Regions from separate parts of the Streptomyces poriticola genome, predicted to be linked through region 1. Evidence: riboswitches for the same ligand, from Rfam matches in the RefSeq annotation. Region 1 holds a riboswitch; each other region holds the start of a gene.
The links. A riboswitch is a leader RNA that binds a small molecule or an ion and turns the genes downstream of it on or off. The one in region 1 is predicted to bind cyclic di-AMP.
Positions count from the first base shown of each region.

Region 2: it holds a riboswitch for cyclic di-AMP, as region 1 does, so the genes downstream of both, V5O46_RS28685 (M23 family metallopeptidase) here and V5O46_RS24110 (M23 family metallopeptidase) in region 1, are expected to answer to the same signal.
Region 3: it holds a riboswitch for cyclic di-AMP, as region 1 does, so the genes downstream of both, V5O46_RS05560 (transglycosylase family protein) here and V5O46_RS24110 (M23 family metallopeptidase) in region 1, are expected to answer to the same signal.
Region 4: it holds a riboswitch for cyclic di-AMP, as region 1 does, so the genes downstream of both, V5O46_RS21630 (M23 family metallopeptidase) here and V5O46_RS24110 (M23 family metallopeptidase) in region 1, are expected to answer to the same signal.

Region 1 covers NZ_JBAGKH010000023.1:95,691-99,860, reverse strand. The annotation lists gene V5O46_RS24115 (PrsW family intramembrane metalloprotease) at 1-1,289, shown strand, start outside; gene V5O46_RS24110 (M23 family metallopeptidase) at 1,361-2,488, opposite strand; cyclic di-AMP (ydaO/yuaA leader) riboswitch at 2,501-2,669, opposite strand; gene V5O46_RS24105 (PP2C family protein-serine/threonine phosphatase) at 2,993-4,036, opposite strand.
Region 2 covers NZ_JBAGKH010000037.1:44,125-48,294, reverse strand. The annotation lists gene V5O46_RS28695 (HPr family phosphocarrier protein) at 1-269, shown strand, start outside; gene V5O46_RS28690 (GntR family transcriptional regulator) at 397-1,092, opposite strand; gene V5O46_RS28685 (M23 family metallopeptidase) at 1,318-2,082, opposite strand; cyclic di-AMP (ydaO/yuaA leader) riboswitch at 2,095-2,257, opposite strand; gene V5O46_RS28680 (M16 family metallopeptidase) at 2,458-3,846, opposite strand; gene V5O46_RS28675 (M16 family metallopeptidase) at 3,843-4,170, opposite strand, start outside.
Region 3 covers NZ_JBAGKH010000003.1:104,578-108,747, forward strand. The annotation lists gene eno (phosphopyruvate hydratase) at 1-585, opposite strand, end outside; gene V5O46_RS05560 (transglycosylase family protein) at 811-1,545, opposite strand; cyclic di-AMP (ydaO/yuaA leader) riboswitch at 1,550-1,716, opposite strand; gene V5O46_RS05565 (transglycosylase family protein) at 1,899-2,936, opposite strand; gene V5O46_RS05570 (cytochrome P450 family protein) at 3,064-4,170, opposite strand, start outside.
Region 4 covers NZ_JBAGKH010000019.1:13,849-18,018, forward strand. The annotation lists gene V5O46_RS21625 (SGNH/GDSL hydrolase family protein) at 80-865, opposite strand; gene V5O46_RS21630 (M23 family metallopeptidase) at 1,089-2,066, opposite strand; cyclic di-AMP (ydaO/yuaA leader) riboswitch at 2,071-2,228, opposite strand; gene V5O46_RS21635 (tyrosine-protein phosphatase) at 2,700-3,497, shown strand; gene V5O46_RS21640 (DUF6126 family protein) at 3,513-3,632, opposite strand; gene V5O46_RS21645 (helix-turn-helix domain-containing protein) at 3,629-4,170, opposite strand, start outside.

The DNA of each region.
Region 1 (4,170 bases):
ACGGCGCGCTGATCACTCTGCTCGCCCTCTCCGGCCTGGTGATCCTTGCCCTGGTGCGCCAGGAGACCGGCACGGAGGGCTTCCTGGTCGGGCTGGGCCTCGCCGTCCTCCCGGTCCCCCTGCTGCTGGCCGCGTTCCGCTGGCTGGACCGGGTCGACCCCGGTCCCTGGCGCAACCTGCTGTTCTCGTTCGCGTGGGGCGCCTTCGCCGCCGCGCTGATGGCGATCGTCGCCAACAGCTTCGCGACCCGCTGGATAGCCACCGCCACCGCCGATCCGGCCAGTGCCGACACCCTCGGCACCACGGTGATAGCCCCGGTCGTCGAGGAGACCGCGAAGGCGGCCGCCGTGCTGCTGGTCTTCCTCTTCCGCAGACGGGACTTCACCCGCGTCCTCGACGGCGTCGTCATCGCCGGTGTCACCGCCACCGGCTTCGCCTTCACCGAGAACATCCTCTACCTCGGCACCGCCTTCGGCACCGACCAGCTCAGCGGCGACCGGGGCATCGCCTCGGTCACCGCGGCGACGTTCTTCGTCCGCATCGTGATGTCGCCGTTCGCGCACCCGCTCTTCACGGTCCTCACCGGCATCGGCTTCGGCTTCGCCGCGCTCTCCGCCGGCGCCGACTCCGGCGGCCGGCGCGTCCGGCGGATCGGCCGGGTACTGCTCCCGCTCGCCGGTCTGCTGCTCGCGATGGGCCTGCACGCACTGTGGAACGGTTCGGCGTCGTTCGGGGAGTACGGCTTCTTCGCGGTGTACGCCGCGTTCATGGTGCCCGCGTTCGGGCTGCTGACCTGGCTGCTGATCTGGACCCGCCAGCGCGAACTGAGCACCGTACGCGCCGAGCTGCCCGCGTATGTCGCGGCCGGATGGCTGGCGCCCGCCGAGCCGCTCGCCCTGGGGTCGATGCGGGCCCGGCGCATCGCCCGCGATCACGCGCGGCATCTCGGCGGGAGGGAGGCGGCGCGGACGCTCGCGGAGTACGAGTCGTACGCGACCTCGCTGGCCCTCCTCCGGCACCGGGGCCGCCGGGGCAGGGCGGGCGCCGACTTCACGGTGCGGGAGCGGCAGCTGCTGGACGCCCTGTGGCACCGCAGGGCGGCAGCCGGCCCCGCGCTCGACCATGCGGCCCGTGCCACCGCACCGCCCGTGCCGTGGATTCCCGTTCAGCCGTGGGGTGCGGTTCAGTGGGCTCCGGCACCCGCGCACCGGCCGCCGCACCAGCCGTACGGCTCCTGGCCGGTACCCGTGAACCAAACAGGGCCGGTACCGATGAACCGGCAGCCCTGACGTCGGGGGGGATCGCCGTCAGGACCGCCGGCAGTCGGTAGCTGTGCCCTCCCGTGGCGGAGGGGCCGCCGTCAGGGGGTGAGGCCCTTGCTCTGCAGCCAGGCCATCGGGTCGATGCCGGAGGCGGACCCGCCGGGGTGCACCTCCAGGTGGAGGTGGGCGCCGGTCACGTTGCCGGTGGCGCCGACCCGGCCGATGACGTCGCCGGTGGTGACCTTCTGGCCGACGCTGACGCTGATCGAGGACTGGTGGGCATACCAGATCTCGGTGCCGTCGTCGAGGGTGAGCACGGTCTTGTAGCCGTAGGAGCCGTCCCAGCCGGCGGACGTGATCGTGCCGCTGTGCACGGCCTTGAGCAGGGTGCCGGTCGGCGCGGCGAAGTCCAGGCCGGTGTGGTAGCCGGAGGACCAGTAGGCGCCGGCCTGTCCGAAGCTGGAGGAGATGGTGTATGAGGAGGTCGGCAGCGTGTACTGCTTGGCGAGCTGCGCCAGCCGCTCGGCCTCGGCCTTCTTGCGGGCCTCCTCCTCGGCCTTCTTCTTCGCGGCGGCGGCCTTGGCCTCCGCCTCCTTGGCCGCCTTGGCGGCGGCCTCCGCGGCCTTCTTCTCGGCCGCGGCCTTGGCCTCGGCGGCGGCCTTGCTCTCGACCTGGTCCTGCTGCTGCTCGGCCTGCGCGATGATCCGGGCCCGCAGTGCCTCACCGGCGTCGGCGGCGCCCTCATCGGTGTCGGTCGAGGTCACGCCGATGGTGCTGAGCGGCGTCGCGGAGCCCTTGGGGGCCTCTTCCTCGTCCGAGATGAGGGAGCCGACGTTGGGCAGGTCGGGCATGGAGATCGACACCGGCGGCTTGCCGGTCTGCGCGCTGGCCATACCGCCCGCGCCGACCGCTGCTATGACGCCGACGCCCAGGACGGTGGAGCTGCGGGCGAGTCCGCCGCGCTGCTTGGCCACGCGGTGCCGACCGCGGACCGGGCGGACGGTCTCCGCGGTGGGGTTCCACTCGTCCCAGGGACCCTCGTCGGTGCGGCGGGCGCCGTAGACGAAGGTGTCGCCGTCCCGCTGGGTGAGGGTGTCGCCGTCCCGCTGGACGAACGGATTGCCGTCGGGCTGGGCGAACGCGTCGGCGTCACGCTGGACGAAGGTGTCGCCGTCGCGCTGACTCGGCACGAACGGGGCCTCGGGGGCAGGCCGGTTGGACGCCACGTGGGCGTACTCCTTTCCTTCCTTCTCCGCCTACCGGGTTAGCTGACGGGTTCGGAGCAGGAAGGTCTCCTACGCGCGTACACAAGTCCGTGACTCCACGGCCCGATACGCCCGATTCACCCCAAGGTGGTGGTTCCCCGGTTCCTGTGCATCTCTGCGCAGAATTCGGCGCGTGCGCACGGAGCCGCCTTCTGTGACGGCTGGGACGACCGCGCTGCGTTATCGAACGTTAATAGACCCGAGCCTCATATTCCAAGCTGTTCCTCTTGATCATTAACGATTTCGCCACGGACGCATGCCTCACGATCGGTGAAAACCGGGCGAGTTGACCCCGCCTCGGCGGACCCCGTACACCGACTGTTCATTGTTCAACACCTGACAGTGTGTCAGTTGTTATGCGGAGGGCGCTCGTCCGGTCACCACTCGTGACAATGATCAAGGAGAACCGCGGCCAGCGGCCCGGAGACCCGCGGCCCGGAGGCCCGCCAGGGGGACCGGGCGAACTCACGGCCGCCGTACGGCCAGCAGTGCCATGTCGTCCGTGGTCCCGCCTCCCGAGTGCCGGCGTACATCGTCCGCGAGGGCGTCGAGCAGTTCGCCGGGACGCCGGAAGACCCGCCCGGCGAGCCGCTCCCCGGGATCGTAGAACTCCCCGCGTGCGTCACGGGCCTCGGACAGCCCGTCGGTGTGCAGCAGCAGCGTGGCGCCACCGGGGAAGGCCGATTCGTGGGCGCGGTCGGGCCACGCGCCCAGCTCACCCATGCCGAGCGGCAGCGCGGCCTCACCGGCGGCCAGCGTGCGCAGCGTGCCGTCGCTGCGCAGCAGCAGCGGTGGCGGGTGGCCGCGGTTGAGCAGCCGCACGACGCCGTCGCCGTGCGGGAGTTCGGCCAGGACGGCGGTGGTGAAGCCCTCGGAGTCGTCCATCCCCGCGCGCCGGGTGCCCTCCCGGGCCAGCGCCCGTTCCAGCCGCTGCGCCACCGCCTCCAGCGTCGCCTCCTGCTCGGCGGCCTCCCGGAACGCCCCGATCACCACGGCCACCGCCGCCACCGCGCCCATCCCCTTGCCGCGTACGTCGCCCACGACGAGCCGCACTCCGTGCGGGGTGTCCTGCACCGCGTACAGGTCGCCGCCGATGTACGCGTCCGCCTGGGCGGCCTCGTACCGGGCCGCGATCTCGAAGCCGCCGACCCGCTCGGCGGGCACGGGCAGCACTGCGCGCTGAGCGGCCTCGGCGATCTCTCGAGCGGAGGCGAGCCGCTCGCCGGTGCGGCGGACGTAGGCGTTGACGAGCACGGCGAGGGCGGCGACCGTGGCGATGGTGACCAGCTCCGTGAGGGAGCCGTTCCGGTGCGCCGCGCCCAGCGAGAGCTGCAGCATGATCACCACGGCGACGGTCACCGCCCCCGTGAGGACGGTGCCGCGCCGCGAGCAGATCGGGGCGGCGGTCAGCGGCGCGGCCGTGTAGAGGGGCGCAGCGGTGAAGTCGCGCGGGGTGAGGATGTCGTACCCGGCGCCGGCCACGATCAGCAGTCCGGGCAGCAGCCGCACGAGGGTGCGGGCGTGCGGGCCTCGCCGCCACGCGGGCTCCGTAGGACGGCCCGTTCGGTCCGTTCGGTCCGTTCGGTCCGTTCGGCCCGTGCGGTCCGTGCGGCCCGTGCGGTCCGTGCGGCCCGTGCGGTCTG
Region 2 (4,170 bases), on a different contig from region 1:
GCGTCAACGTCGGCTGGGCCGAGGGTCTCCACGCCCGCCCCGCCTCCATCTTCGTCCGAGCCGCCACGGCCACAGGCGTCCCGGTGACGATCGCCAAGGCCGACGGCAACCCCGTCAACGCGGCCTCCATGCTGGCCGTGCTGGGCCTGGGCGCCCAGGGCGGCGAGGAGATCGTCCTCGCCTCCGACGCCGACGGCTCGGACGCCGCTCTGGACCGGCTGGCGAAGCTGGTCTCCGAAGGGCTCGAGGAGCTTCCCGAGACCGTCTGAGGCCCGCCTTGTCCTCAGCTCCACGAAAGGCCCGCCCGGATCACCGGACGGGCCTTTCGCTTTTCTTTTTTCGGGCAGCAGAAAACAGGGCCCCCGAATTGCCTGTTCTTTGTATACGGCGCCGGTGTTAATTCCGCAGGCTCGGCATGTTTACGGGACGTTGCGAATGCCTCACACGCGCCGGCCGCTCGCCGCCGGAGGCGAAGCGCGGCCGGTGCGCCGGGGCCGCCCGTTCGACGTGCAGCGCGGTGAGCGCGCGGGCCCGCTCGCCGTCCCCGCGGGCCACCGCGTCGACGATGGCACCGTGCTCCGTCCAGGACTCCACCGGGCCGGCCGGCGGCTCCACCGCGTACATCCAGGCGATCTTGTGCCGCAGCTGGGCCAGCATCGCGATCAGCGCGGGACTGCCGGAGGACTGGGCCAGTGTCTCGTGGAACCAGCCGTCCAGTGAGCGCAGGTCGTCGCTGGTGCCCTGGCGCGCCCGCTGCTGCCCCAGCCGGACCAGGCCGCGCAGCACCTTCAGATGCGCCTCGGTGCGGCGCTGGGCCGCCCGGGCGGCGCCGAGGGGTTCGAGGAGCAGCCGCATCTCCAGCAGATCGGCGGCCTCCTGCTCGGTCGGTTCCGCCACGCACGCGCCCGCGTGCCGCCGGGTGACGACGAAGCCCTCGGCCTCCAGGGTGCGCAGCGCCTCGCGCACCGGGACCCGGGAGACGCCGTAGCGCCGCGCGAGCAGCTCCTCGGTGAGCCGGCTGCCGCGCTCGTAGACACCGGCGACGATGTCGTCCCGGATCGCCGTGCAGACCGAGTGCGCCGGAATACGCATGACCGACCTCCGCCTTAATCCCCGTGCAACGTCGTCGAGTGACGTGCGTTCCGTGACTCTATGGCAATGAGCGGGAATTTCCGACGGCGGGTCGGAATCCATGGCTATTTTTTGGACAGACGGACGTTCGAAAAAGTCCGAAAGCCCCGGCTCGGGGCCGGGGCTTCGGGGTGCGGCGTGGGGTGCGGCTCGCGGCTGCCGCTCCGGGCCGCCGCGGCGGCGGGGTCAGAGGCTGACGCCGTGGGCCCGCAGATAGGCCACGGGATCGATGTCCGAGCCGTACTCGGCGCCGCTGCGGGCCTCGAAGTGCAGGTGTGGTCCGGTGACGTTGCCGGTCGCACCGGACAGACCGATCTGCTGGCCCGGGGTGACGCTCTGGCCCACCGAGACGCCGACGGAGGACAGGTGACCGTACTGGGTGTACGTCCCGTCGTGCATCTTGATCACGACTTGATTGCCGTACGCCCCGCCCCAGCCGGCCTCGACGACCGTGCCGGTGCCCACCGCGCGCACGGAGGTGCCGGACGCGGCATGGAAGTCGACACCGGTGTGACTGCCGGAGGACCACACACCGCCGCCGGCCCGGTAGGAGGTGGACACGTAGGAGCCGCTGATCGGGGCGACGAAGGTGTTCAGTCGCTTGCGCTCGGCCTCGCGAGCGGCGCGCTCCCTGGCCTCCCGGGCCTGCTCGGCCGCCTCGCGGGCCCGCTCCCGGGCGGCCTGCTCGGCCCGCTCCCGGGCTGCGGCGTCCTCGGCGGCCTGCCGCTGGGCCTCGGCCTGGGCGTCGATCTGGTCGGCCACGGAATCGCCGATGGTGACGACCGGGGTGAGACCGGTCTGCTCCGCCGCGGGTTCGGCGGCGAGCGCGGGGGCCGCGAGGGTGCCCACCACGCCGCTGGTGGTGAGGGCGGCGACGCCCGCCGCGCGGGCGGTGGTGCGCTGTATCCGGCTGGGCCGGCGGTGCTTCCCGGTGGCGCGCGTGAACGCCATGTACAGGCTCGTCCTTTCCTTCCCTGTCGCCTACCGGGTTAGCTGACGGGTTCGGAGCAGGAAGGTCTCCTACGGACCCCCTCGCTGCGCGCGGGCGTCCGATTCACCCCAGGGACTGCGTTGGGTCCCCGGCTCCCCTGGCTCGCGCCGTACGGGGACTCGGCGATGACTGTCCGGTGCCGCGGGCGCGGCGCACTGCATGACGAACAGCCCGGAAGACGCTAAGGGGGCCAACTTTCAATTCCCAAACGGATCGGCCCTTTTGTAGCGCACACCACAGGCCAGACGGGGAACCTCTCCCTCAATTCGGACATAGCAGGGCCCTGGTGACGCCTGCGCCACCAGGACCCCACGCGCGTGCCGCTGAGGTGCGGTCTACTCGGCGGTCACGACGGTGACTTCACCGATGCCGAGCGCCTCGACGGGATCCTTGATCTCGGCTGCGTCGCCGACCAGAACGGTCACCAGCCGGTCCTCCGGGAAGGCGTTGACGACCGCCGCGGTGGCCTCGACGGTGCCGGTCGCGGCGAGCTGCTGGTACAGCGTGGCCTGGTAGTCGTCCGGCAGGTGCTGCTCGACCTGGTCGGCCAGCGTGCCGGCCACGGCCGCCGCGGTCTCGTACTTCAGCGGCGCCACCCCCACCAGGTTCTGCACGGCGACGTCGCGCTCGGCGTCGGTGAGCCCCTCCGCGGCGAGCATGCGCAGCACGGTCCACAGGTCGGCGAGAGCCGGACCGGTGTTCGGGGTGTCGACGGAACCGCTGATGGCGAGCATCGCCGCGCCGGTGCCGTCCGGGACGGAGAGCAGGACCTGCCCGAAGGACCGCACCCCGTAGGTGTAGCCCTTCTCCTCGCGCAGGACGCGGTCCAGGCGGGAGGTCAGGGTGCCGCCGAGGCAGTAGGTGCCGAGCACCTGTGCGGGCCATACGCGGTCGTGCCGGTCGGGCCCGGTGCGGCCGATCAGCAGCTGCGTCTGGACGGCGCCCGGGCGGTCCACGATGACCACCCGGCCGGTGTCGTCGGCGGACACCGGGGGCACCGGGCGGGACTCGGCCGGGGAGCCGGTCCATGCGCCGAGGGTGTCGCCGAGCAGCGCGTCGAGGTCGATGCCGGTGAGATCGCCGACGACCACCGCGGTGGCCGTGGCGGGGCGCACATGCCGCTCGTAGAAGGCGCGTACGGCCGCGGAGTCGATGCTCGCGACCGTCTCTTCGGTGCCCTGGCGCGGACGCGACATGCGCGAGTCGGCCGGGAACAGCTCCTTGGAGAGCTCCTTGGCCGCACGGCGCGCGGGGTTGGCGAGCTCGTGCGGGATCTCGTCGAGCCGGTTGCGCACCAGCCGTTCGACCTCGCTGTCGGCGAACGCGGGCGCCCGGAGGGCATCGGCGACCAGCCCGAGCCCCTTGGCCAGGCGGGAGGCCGGGACCTCCAGGCTGAGCCGCACGCCGGGGTGGTCGGCGTGCGAGTCGAGGGTGGCACCGCAGCGCTCCAGCTCTGCGGCGAACTCCTCGGCGGAGTGCTTGTCGGTGCCCTCGGAGAAGGCGCGCGCCATGATCGTGGCGACGCCGTCGAGGCCGGCCGGCTCGGCGTACAGCGGGGCTTGCAGGAGCACCTCGACGGCGACGACCTGCTGGCCGGGGCGGTGGCAGCGCAGAACGGTGAGGCCGTTTCCGAGCGTGGTGCGGTCGGGGGCGGGGAACGCCCACGGCTTGGGCTCGCCCGCCCGGGGCCGGGGGTGGAAGTCCATCGTGGCGAGCTCGGTCACTGGTCCGACTCCTCGGTCTCGTCGGTGGCCTCGGCGGCGTCTGCGGCTTCGGGTGCGGTCGGCTCGTAGACGAGCACCGCGCGGTTGTCGGGGCGCAGGCGGGCTGCGGCCACCTCCCGGACCTCGTCGGCGGTGATGTCGAGCACCCGCTGGACGGCGGTGAGGGCGAGCTGCGGGTCGCCGAACAGGACCGCGTACCGGCAGAGTTCGTCGGCGCGGCCCGCGACGGTGCCGAGTCGGTCCAGCCACTCGCGCTCCAGCTGGGCCTGGGCGCGCTCCATCTCCTCCGCCGTCGGGCCCTCCTGGGCGAACCGGGCCAGCTCC
Region 3 (4,170 bases), on a different contig from region 1:
GGCCTTCAGCACCTTCTTCAGCGTGTGGTAGACCTCGGTGCCCCAGCGCAGGGCCTCGGAGAAGGACTCCGCGCCGATCGGGGCGATCATGAACTCCTGGATGTCCACGTTGGAGTCGGCGTGGGCGCCGCCGTTCAGGATGTTCATCATCGGCACCGGCAGCAGGTGCGCGTTGGGGCCGCCCAGGTAGCGGAAGAGCGGCAGGTCGGACGCCTCGGAGGCGGCGTGGGCGACGGCGAGCGACACGCCGAGGATGGCGTTGGCGCCGAGGGAGCCCTTGTTGTCGGTGGCGTCCAGGTCGAACATGGCCTGGTCGATCAGGCGCTGCTCGGTGGCGTCGTAGCCGACCAGCTCCGGGCCGATCTGCTCGATGACGGCGAGGACGGCCTTCTCGACGCCCTTGCCCAGGTAGCGGTTGGTGTCACCGTCGCGGAGCTCGATGGCCTCGAAGGCACCGGTGGAGGCACCGGACGGGACGGCGGCACGACCCGTGCTGCCGTCGTCGAGGCCGACCTCGACCTCGACCGTGGGGTTGCCTCGGGAGTCCAGGATTTCCCGGGCTACGACGACGTCGATGGACGGCACGAGCATCTCCTTCTTGGATGTGACGCGGGTCAGCAGGACCACGGGTGGGGTGCTGCGACATGAGCCTAACCGGCTCCGGGCGGCGGCCGGCCGCCCGACCACCCGTTGGACAGAACCGAGAGAAAATTGTTTCCGGACGAAACAAATGATGTCCAGGAAAAAACCCCGCCCCGGTGCGCACGGGGGGAGACGCACCGGGGCGGGGAGACTGCGGGACGCCGCCGCTTACTTCAGGTGCAGCTGCTGACCCGGGTAGATCAGGTCGGCGTCGTCGACGATGTCGTCGTTGAGCTGGAACAGCTTCTGCCAGCCGCCCTCGACGCCGTGCTCCGCGGCGATACCGCTGAGCGTGTCACCCTTGACGACCTTGTACTCACCGTCGCCCTTGGCGACCGTCTCGCCGGCCGGGGTGGTGACGGTCTTCTTCTCGGCCTTCTCGGCCTTGTCCGCCTTCGCGGCCGGCTGCGTCGGCTCGGCGGCCGGGCGCTCCTGCGAGCGGGAGGCCTTCTGCTCGCTCTCGCGGGACTCGGACGGCGCGGTCGAGGTGCTGCCGGAGCCGGCCTCGGCACCGCCGCCGCTGTACGGGGTGCTGGACAGGCCGGTGCCGCAGACCGGCCAGGCGCCCTTGCCCTGGCCCGCGAGGACCTTCTCGGCGATCTCGATCTGCTGCGCCTTGGTGGCCCGGTCGGCGGTGGCGGCGTACTGGGTACCGCCGAACGCGGCCCAGGTGGAGGCGGAGAACTGCAGGCCGCCGTAGTAGCCGTTGCCGGTGTTGATGGACCAGTTGCCGCCGGACTCGCACTGGGCGACGGCGTCCCACTCGGCGGCGGTGGCGGCGGAGGCGTTGCCGGCCGCCATCAGCGGGGCGGCGACGGCGGCGGCGCCGGTGACGCCGACGGCGGCGATGGCGCGAGCGGTCTTGGACGGACGACGGTGCTTGCCCTTGCCGGAGAACAGCATGGATGGATCCCCTCACCGACGCCTGCGAGGTGAGCTGTCGGGTTCGGGCCGGTGGAATTGCCCGGCCGGGTCCCTGACGGGACTCGGCTTCACCCCAAGCCGCTCGGGCTCGACTGCCCGGTACGGCACTTACCTTGGGTCCCCCGCTCCTGCCTACGGCGCTTGACGCGACGACTGTTCCCGGACGGCCGCTGGCAGGATTCGGCGTTGCGGCAGCCGGGGCCCGCGATGGCGAGCGGTCCTGACCGTAGACACGCGCTCCGCGGATTTTCAAAGACGATCAGGGCTTCTGAGACCTATCTCTCACGGCATTTAAAACGGACATTCAGGCCGAACCGTGACGTGAACTCCCGCTACTTTTCGCCCGTTTCGCCCCCGACTGCAAGCGTCTGACCGGGCAGGATGTGGTCGGGGTCGGCGCCGACGACATCCTCGTTGGCGGCGTAGAGCGCGGACCACCCGCCGCCCAGCTCAAGGGAGTCGGCGATGAGCCACAGGCTGTCGCCGGACCGGACGGTGTACGTGCCGTCCGCCGCCTCCCGCGCCGCGGCGCCGTCGCGCGAGGCGTGCCGGCCGGACGACTCGCCGGTGCGGCCGTCCCCGGCGGCCGTGTCGGCGCCCTCGTCGGCACTGTCACCCCGGTGCCGGCCGGCGCCGGGCCGATCGGTGGCGCCCGGGTCCGAAGCACCCTCACTCTGCCCGGAGTTGTCCGAGTCGTCGCGCTTTGTGGTGGCCGGATCGGTCGGCGCGGAGGATTCAGGGGATACGGGGGATACGGGGGATGTGTCGGACTCGGCCGATTCATCCGCTCCGGCTGCCGGGTCGGCGGACGGGGACGAGGGCTCGGCCGCCGGGTCCGACGTGCCGGGCCCCGCGCCCTCCGCGCCCGGGTCCGGGGTCTTGTCCGCACCGGGGGCGGTCCCGGGCGTGCCCGAGGCGTCCGCGGTGGGCGAGCCGGCCGGCGTCCCGTCCGACGGTCCGTCACTCGCGGTGCCGCCGCCGGCCCCCGTGGAGGAGTCGTTCTCCAGTCCGGCGAGCAGTCCGCAGGTCGGCCAGGCGGCGATGCCCTCGGCCGCGAGCACCTTCTCGGCTATCTCTATCTGCTGGGAGCGGCTGGCCGTGTCGGCGCTGGAGGCGTAGTCGAGGCCGCCGTAGGTCTCCCAGTGCTCCTGGGACAGCTGGAGTCCGCCGTAGTAGCCGTTGCCGCTGTTCTGGCTCCATGCGCCGCCCGTCTCGCACTCGGCGACACGGTCCCAGGTCGTGCCGTCGGCCGCGCCGGCGCCGGAGGCTCCGAGGAGCGGGATCGCGATGGCGGAGCCGGTCACTCCGGCCGCGACGACGAGGGCCGGGGCCTGGCGGGGGCGACGGTGACGACCGTTCCCGGAGAGCATGCGGAGACCTTTCGCGAGACAGCACGGAACGGCGCGACGGGCTGGGGCTCGGTCGCCGCGCTGATCCGTGAACGTATCGGCAGACGATCACTTGTCACAAGTTCATGCCGCGCAGATCACGTGAAGATCACAGAGCTGAGCGTGTGTCACGTTTGCTTCGGGCGTCGTGGGTCTGCGGGGCGACCGCTGCCTCGGGCGGGGTGAAGGACACGGGCAGGGTGCGCAGTCCGCGCATGATGAGCCCGCCGCGCCAGCGCAGTTCGGCCGGATCGGCGTCGAGGCGCAGATCGGGAAGCCGGGTGAGGAGGGTGGCGAGCGCGGTCTGGCCCTCCAGCCGGGCGAGCGGGGCGCCGAGGCAGTAGTGGATGCCATGGCCGTACCCGAGGTGCTGGTTGTCCCGGCGGGACAGATCGAGGGTGTCGGGGTCCGCGAACCGCTCAGGGTCCCGGTCGGCGGCGGCCAGCACGACGAGCACGGGGTCGCCGGCAGCGATGTCCTGTCCGCCGACGGTGAGCGGGCGGGTGGCGAACCGCCAGGTGGCGAGCTCCACCGGGCCGTCGTGGCGCAGGAGTTCCTCGACGCCGGTCTCCAGCAGGCCGCGCTCGCCGGCGGCAAGCGAGCGCTGCAGACGGGCACGCTGACCGGGGTGGGTGAGCAGCGAGTAGGTGCCGTTGCCGATGAGATTGACGGTGGTCTCGAAGCCGGCGAAGAGGAGGATGAAGGCCATGGCTGCGGCCTCGTTCTCGGTGAGGTGCTCGCCGTGGTCGGAGGCGCGGATGAGCCCCGAGATGAGGTCCTCGCCGGGCCCGGGTTCGGTGGGCAGGGCCTCCCGCTTCCGGTGGATGAGTTCGGCGAGATAGCCGCGCATCTTCTTGACCGACCGAGCGACCCCGCCGCGGGGCCCCTTCCCGTGCCGGATCATCATGCCCGCCCAGTCCCGGAAGTCGTCCTGGTCCTCGCGCGGGACACCGAGCAGGTCGCAGATGGCGTAGATGGGAAGCGGGAAGGCGAACTCGTGGATGAGGTCGGCGGACCCGCGGGCGGCGAACCGGTCGATGAGGCCGTCGGCGAGCTCCTGCACGCGGGGCGCGAACTCGGCGACGCGCCGCGGTGTGAACGCCTTGCTGACCAGCCGGCGCAGCCGGGTGTGGTCCGGCGGGTCGATGTTGAGCAGGTGCGTCATCAGCTCGGCCTTGCGCTCGCCGGGGATGCCGGTCTTGCCTTTGGCGTGCGC
Region 4 (4,170 bases), on a different contig from region 1:
AGGGGGTTCTGTTCGTGCCGGCCCCCGGCGACCGCCGAGGGGGCCGCGTTCGCCGCTGACCCGGGGTGAGCCGGTGTGGTCAGGCCACCGGGGCGATCCGGCTCCTGATGTCGTCCGGCGACAGCGTGCCCTTGGCGGTCACATGGTCGCCGGAGGACTGGCCGCGCAGGCGCCGCCCGATCCAGGGCACCAGGTACTCGCGCGCCCAGTGGACGTCGTCCCGGCGGACATCGAGCGCGCCGCGCGGCGGGAGCGGCGGCCAGGGCTGCTCCGGGTCGGCGGGGACCGGCAGCCCGAGCGCCTGGCCGGCGCGGAGGGCCACGCGCGTGTGCCCCTCGGGCGACAGGTGCAGGCGGTCGGCGTCCCAGGCCCGGCGGTCCTGCACGCTCCGCAGGGACCACAGGTCGAGCACGGGGCAGCCGTACCGGTCGGCGACGGCGCGCACATGCCCGTTGTAGGTGGCGATCTTGCCGCGCAGATGCCTGAGGACGGGCACGCCCCGGGTGTCGAAGCCGGTCGTCACCAGGACGGTGCCGGCCACCGTGGTCAGCGCGGCGACCGCCCGCTCGAACCGCTCCGCGACCTCGTCCGGGTCGGTGCCGGGCCGGATGATGTCGTTGCCGCCCGCGCAGAACGAGACCAGGTCCGGGGCGAGTTCGACCGCCCGCGGGACCTGCTCCGTCGTGATCTGGTCGAGCAGCCTTCCGCGCACGGCGAGGTTGGTGTAGGTGAATTCGCCTTCGGGCCGCCGGTCGGCGAGCAGGACGGCGAGGCGGTCGGCCCAGCCGACGAACGCCCCGTCGGGGCCGGGATCGCCGACGCCCTCGGTGAAGCTGTCCCCCACCGACACGTACGACCCGATCACTGATCTGCTGTCACTCTTCGAATCGTCTGCCACGCCGGACCATGATTCACCCTGGAATGTGACCTACGCGACCGTAGGCAGGGGTTGACGAGCGGTGAGAAAGGCCACTGCCAAGGCTTGGTCAACTCCGGAATAGCGCAGCGTCCCCGCCCGGGAACGCGGGAACGGCGAAGGCCGGACCCGGGGATCGGGGTCCGGCCTTCGGGCGTGCGTGCCTCGGGCGTCAGAGGGAGACGCCGTGCGAGCGCAGGTAGGCGATCGGGTCCACGTCGGAGCCGTAGTTCGGCGTGGTGCGGATCTCGAAGTGCAGGTGCGGACCGGTGGAGTTGCCGGTCGAGCCGGACAGGCCGACCTGCTGCCCCGCGGTCACGGACTGACCGGTGGAGACGGAGAGCGAGGACAGGTGGGCGTACTGGGCGTAGTAGCCGTCGGCGAGCTTGATGACGACCTGGTTGCCGTACGCACCGGCCCAGCCGGCGGAGACGACGGTGCCGGCGCCGACGGCCTTCAGGGAGGTGCCGGTCGGGACGACGAAGTCGGTGCCGGTGTGGTAGCCGCTGGACCACATGCTGCCGGTCTGGTGGTAGGGGGTGCCGATGGTGCCGCCCGGCACCGGGGACACGTAACCCGAGGCACTCGCGGTGCCGGCGGACTGCGCAGCCGCGCCCTCGGAGGAGGACTTCTCGGCCGGGGCCTGCTCCGCCTTCTGCGCGGTCTCGGTCTTCTCGGCCTTCTCGGCCTGCTTCGGGGCCGACGGCTCGGCGGCCTCGGCGGCCTTCGGAGCGGACGACTCGGCGGCACCCGCCTCGGCCGGTCCGCCGACGGAGAGCTTCAGACCCGGGTGGATGAGGGACGGGTCCTCGCCGATGGCCTGGAGGTTGTCGGCCCACAGCTGCTGCCAGCCGCCGGTGACGTCGTACCTGTCGGCGATCTTCGAGAGCCAGTCGCCGGCGCGCACGGTGTAGGTGTGCTTCTCCGACGACTTCTCCGAGTTCTTCCCGGAGTTGTTCGAGGCGACCTGCTGCTGGGCCGCCGAGAGCGACTGCGGCGCCTTCTCGGCAACGGACTGCGCGGGGGCCGCGTGGGCGCTCACGGCGCCGATGAGCGGCAGCGCGAGCGCGGCGCCACCGGTTCCGGCGACGGCGATGGTGCGGGTCAGACGCTGGGTCCTGGTGCGACGGTGCTTACCCCTGGCGGGCATGGCGAATTCCTCTCCGGCGCCTGCGAGGTGAGCTGTCGGGTTCGGGCTGGAGATGCCCGGCCGTGCCGCGGCACGACTTGACCCCTAGCCGTTCCGGAGACCGGAACAGGCGGTGATTCCTGTGGGTCCCCCGCTCCTGCCGGGTACGGGTGTCGGGTGGGTGCGAAAGTCCGGTCGGCGGCAGGATTAGGCGTCCGTCCGGATCGGTCGTGAACGTAAGGGACCAAGACGCACAGGAACAAGCAGGGGTTTCCCGATACGCGGTATTTGCTTGATCCATCCCGGGTTTCCGCGGTAACACTCCGTCGATTTGATGCCCGCCGCAATGCACGAAAGCCCTTGAGAAGCACGTGAATTACGTGAACATGACGGACAACGCACCGTCACGGATATGACGCTCCTCACGCGACCGCACTCCAGGTTCCTTTATTCCAGAGCGAGTTGGAATGAAGGTGCTAATTCGGACAGAAGGCCCAGATGGGATGTGAATGGAAAAGCGCGACAAGAATGTCTCCGGCGCCGAGGCCGGGCCGTGCCTGTGGACAACTCATTGCCCCAGGCAAGAGATGCCGTATCGTCGAGTCGGTGGCCGCCGACGATCAGCGCCGGCGGCGCGGAGTGGGAGGAGCCCCCGTGACGCAGCAGGTCCCGTCGACCGAGCCCGAGCTGGCCGGTGTGCGCAATTTCCGTGACGTGGGCGGCCTGCCGACCGAGGACGGCCGCCGGGTGCGGCACGGCGTGCTGTTCCGCAGCGGGCACCTGGCGCACGCCACGGCGGAGGACGCCGCGTTCCTCGGCGCCCTCGGCCTGCACACGATCTTCGACTTCCGCAACTCCGCCGACCAGAAGCTCGAGGGCCCGGATATCGCGCTGCCCGGCGTGCGCAATGTGAACCTGCCGCTGTCCGACCCGGCCGACGGCGCCGAGTTCTGGAAGATGGTCCGCGACGGCGATCTGGACCAGCTCCGCGACATCCTCGCGGACGGAAGGGCCGCGGACCGGATGATCGCCTCCTACCGCATGATCGTCAAGGAGCGTACGGCGGAGCACTCCCAGGTGCTGCACTCGCTCGCCGAGGACAGCGTCCCCGCCCTGATGCACTGCGCGGCCGGCAAGGACCGGGCCGGCCTGTCGGTGGCGGTGACCCTGCTGGCCGTGGGAGTGGAGCGCGAGGCCGTTCTCGAGGACTATCTGAAGTCCGGCGCCGAGCACCGCCGCTACCGGGTGCACCGCAGCAGCAGCTCCGCCTCCGCCTACTCCCCCGAGGTCATGGAGCTGCTCAGCCCCCTGTTCGACGCGCGGGCCGAGTATCTGGCGGCGGCCTTCGAGACCGTCGAGGAGACCTGGGGCGGCGTCGACGCCTATCTGGAGCAGGGGCTGGGCGTCACACCGGAGACCCGGGAGCGGCTGCGGGGGCGGCTCCTCGACTGAGGCCGCCCAAGGCCCTCACTTCGCCCCGAGCTCGAAGAGCAGATAGACGAAGGCGGCGAAGACATGCCCCACGGCGATGTAGACGATCAGCCGCACCCACAGGGCCCGCGGGAACTTCTCCTCCATGTCGCTCATGGCATCTCTCCGGTGGTGCGGCCCAGGCACAGCGCGGCCGTGGGGCTCTGCAGCAGGGTGTGGACGAACAGCAGGTCGACGCCGTCGGGGTCCGGGGCGGCGATCCGGTGCGGGGTCAGCGAGTCGAAGTGCGCGCTGTCGCCGGGAGCGAGCCGGTGCACGGTGTCACCGAGGTGCAGCCGCAGCCGGCCCCGCAGCACATACAGCCACTCCTCGCCCGGGTGCACCCGCACCATGTCGCCCTGCGTCCCGTACGGCACATGGACGCGCAGGGCCTGCATGCCGCGCCCGGTCGCCCCGGCCTGCCAGTACGTCCAGCCGCCCGCCGGGGCCGGCTCCATGTCGGCGGCCCGCACTACGGCGTCGCGGTCCGCGGCGGTCTCGCCGAGCAGCTCGGAGACGGTGGTGCCGTAGATCCGGGCCAGGCCGAGCAGCATGGGCAGCGAGGGCTGCCGCTGCCCGGTCTCCAGCCGGGAGAGGTGGGCCGGCGACAGTCCCGCCGCGCGGGCCGCGGCCTCCAGGGTGAGGGCGGCCCGCC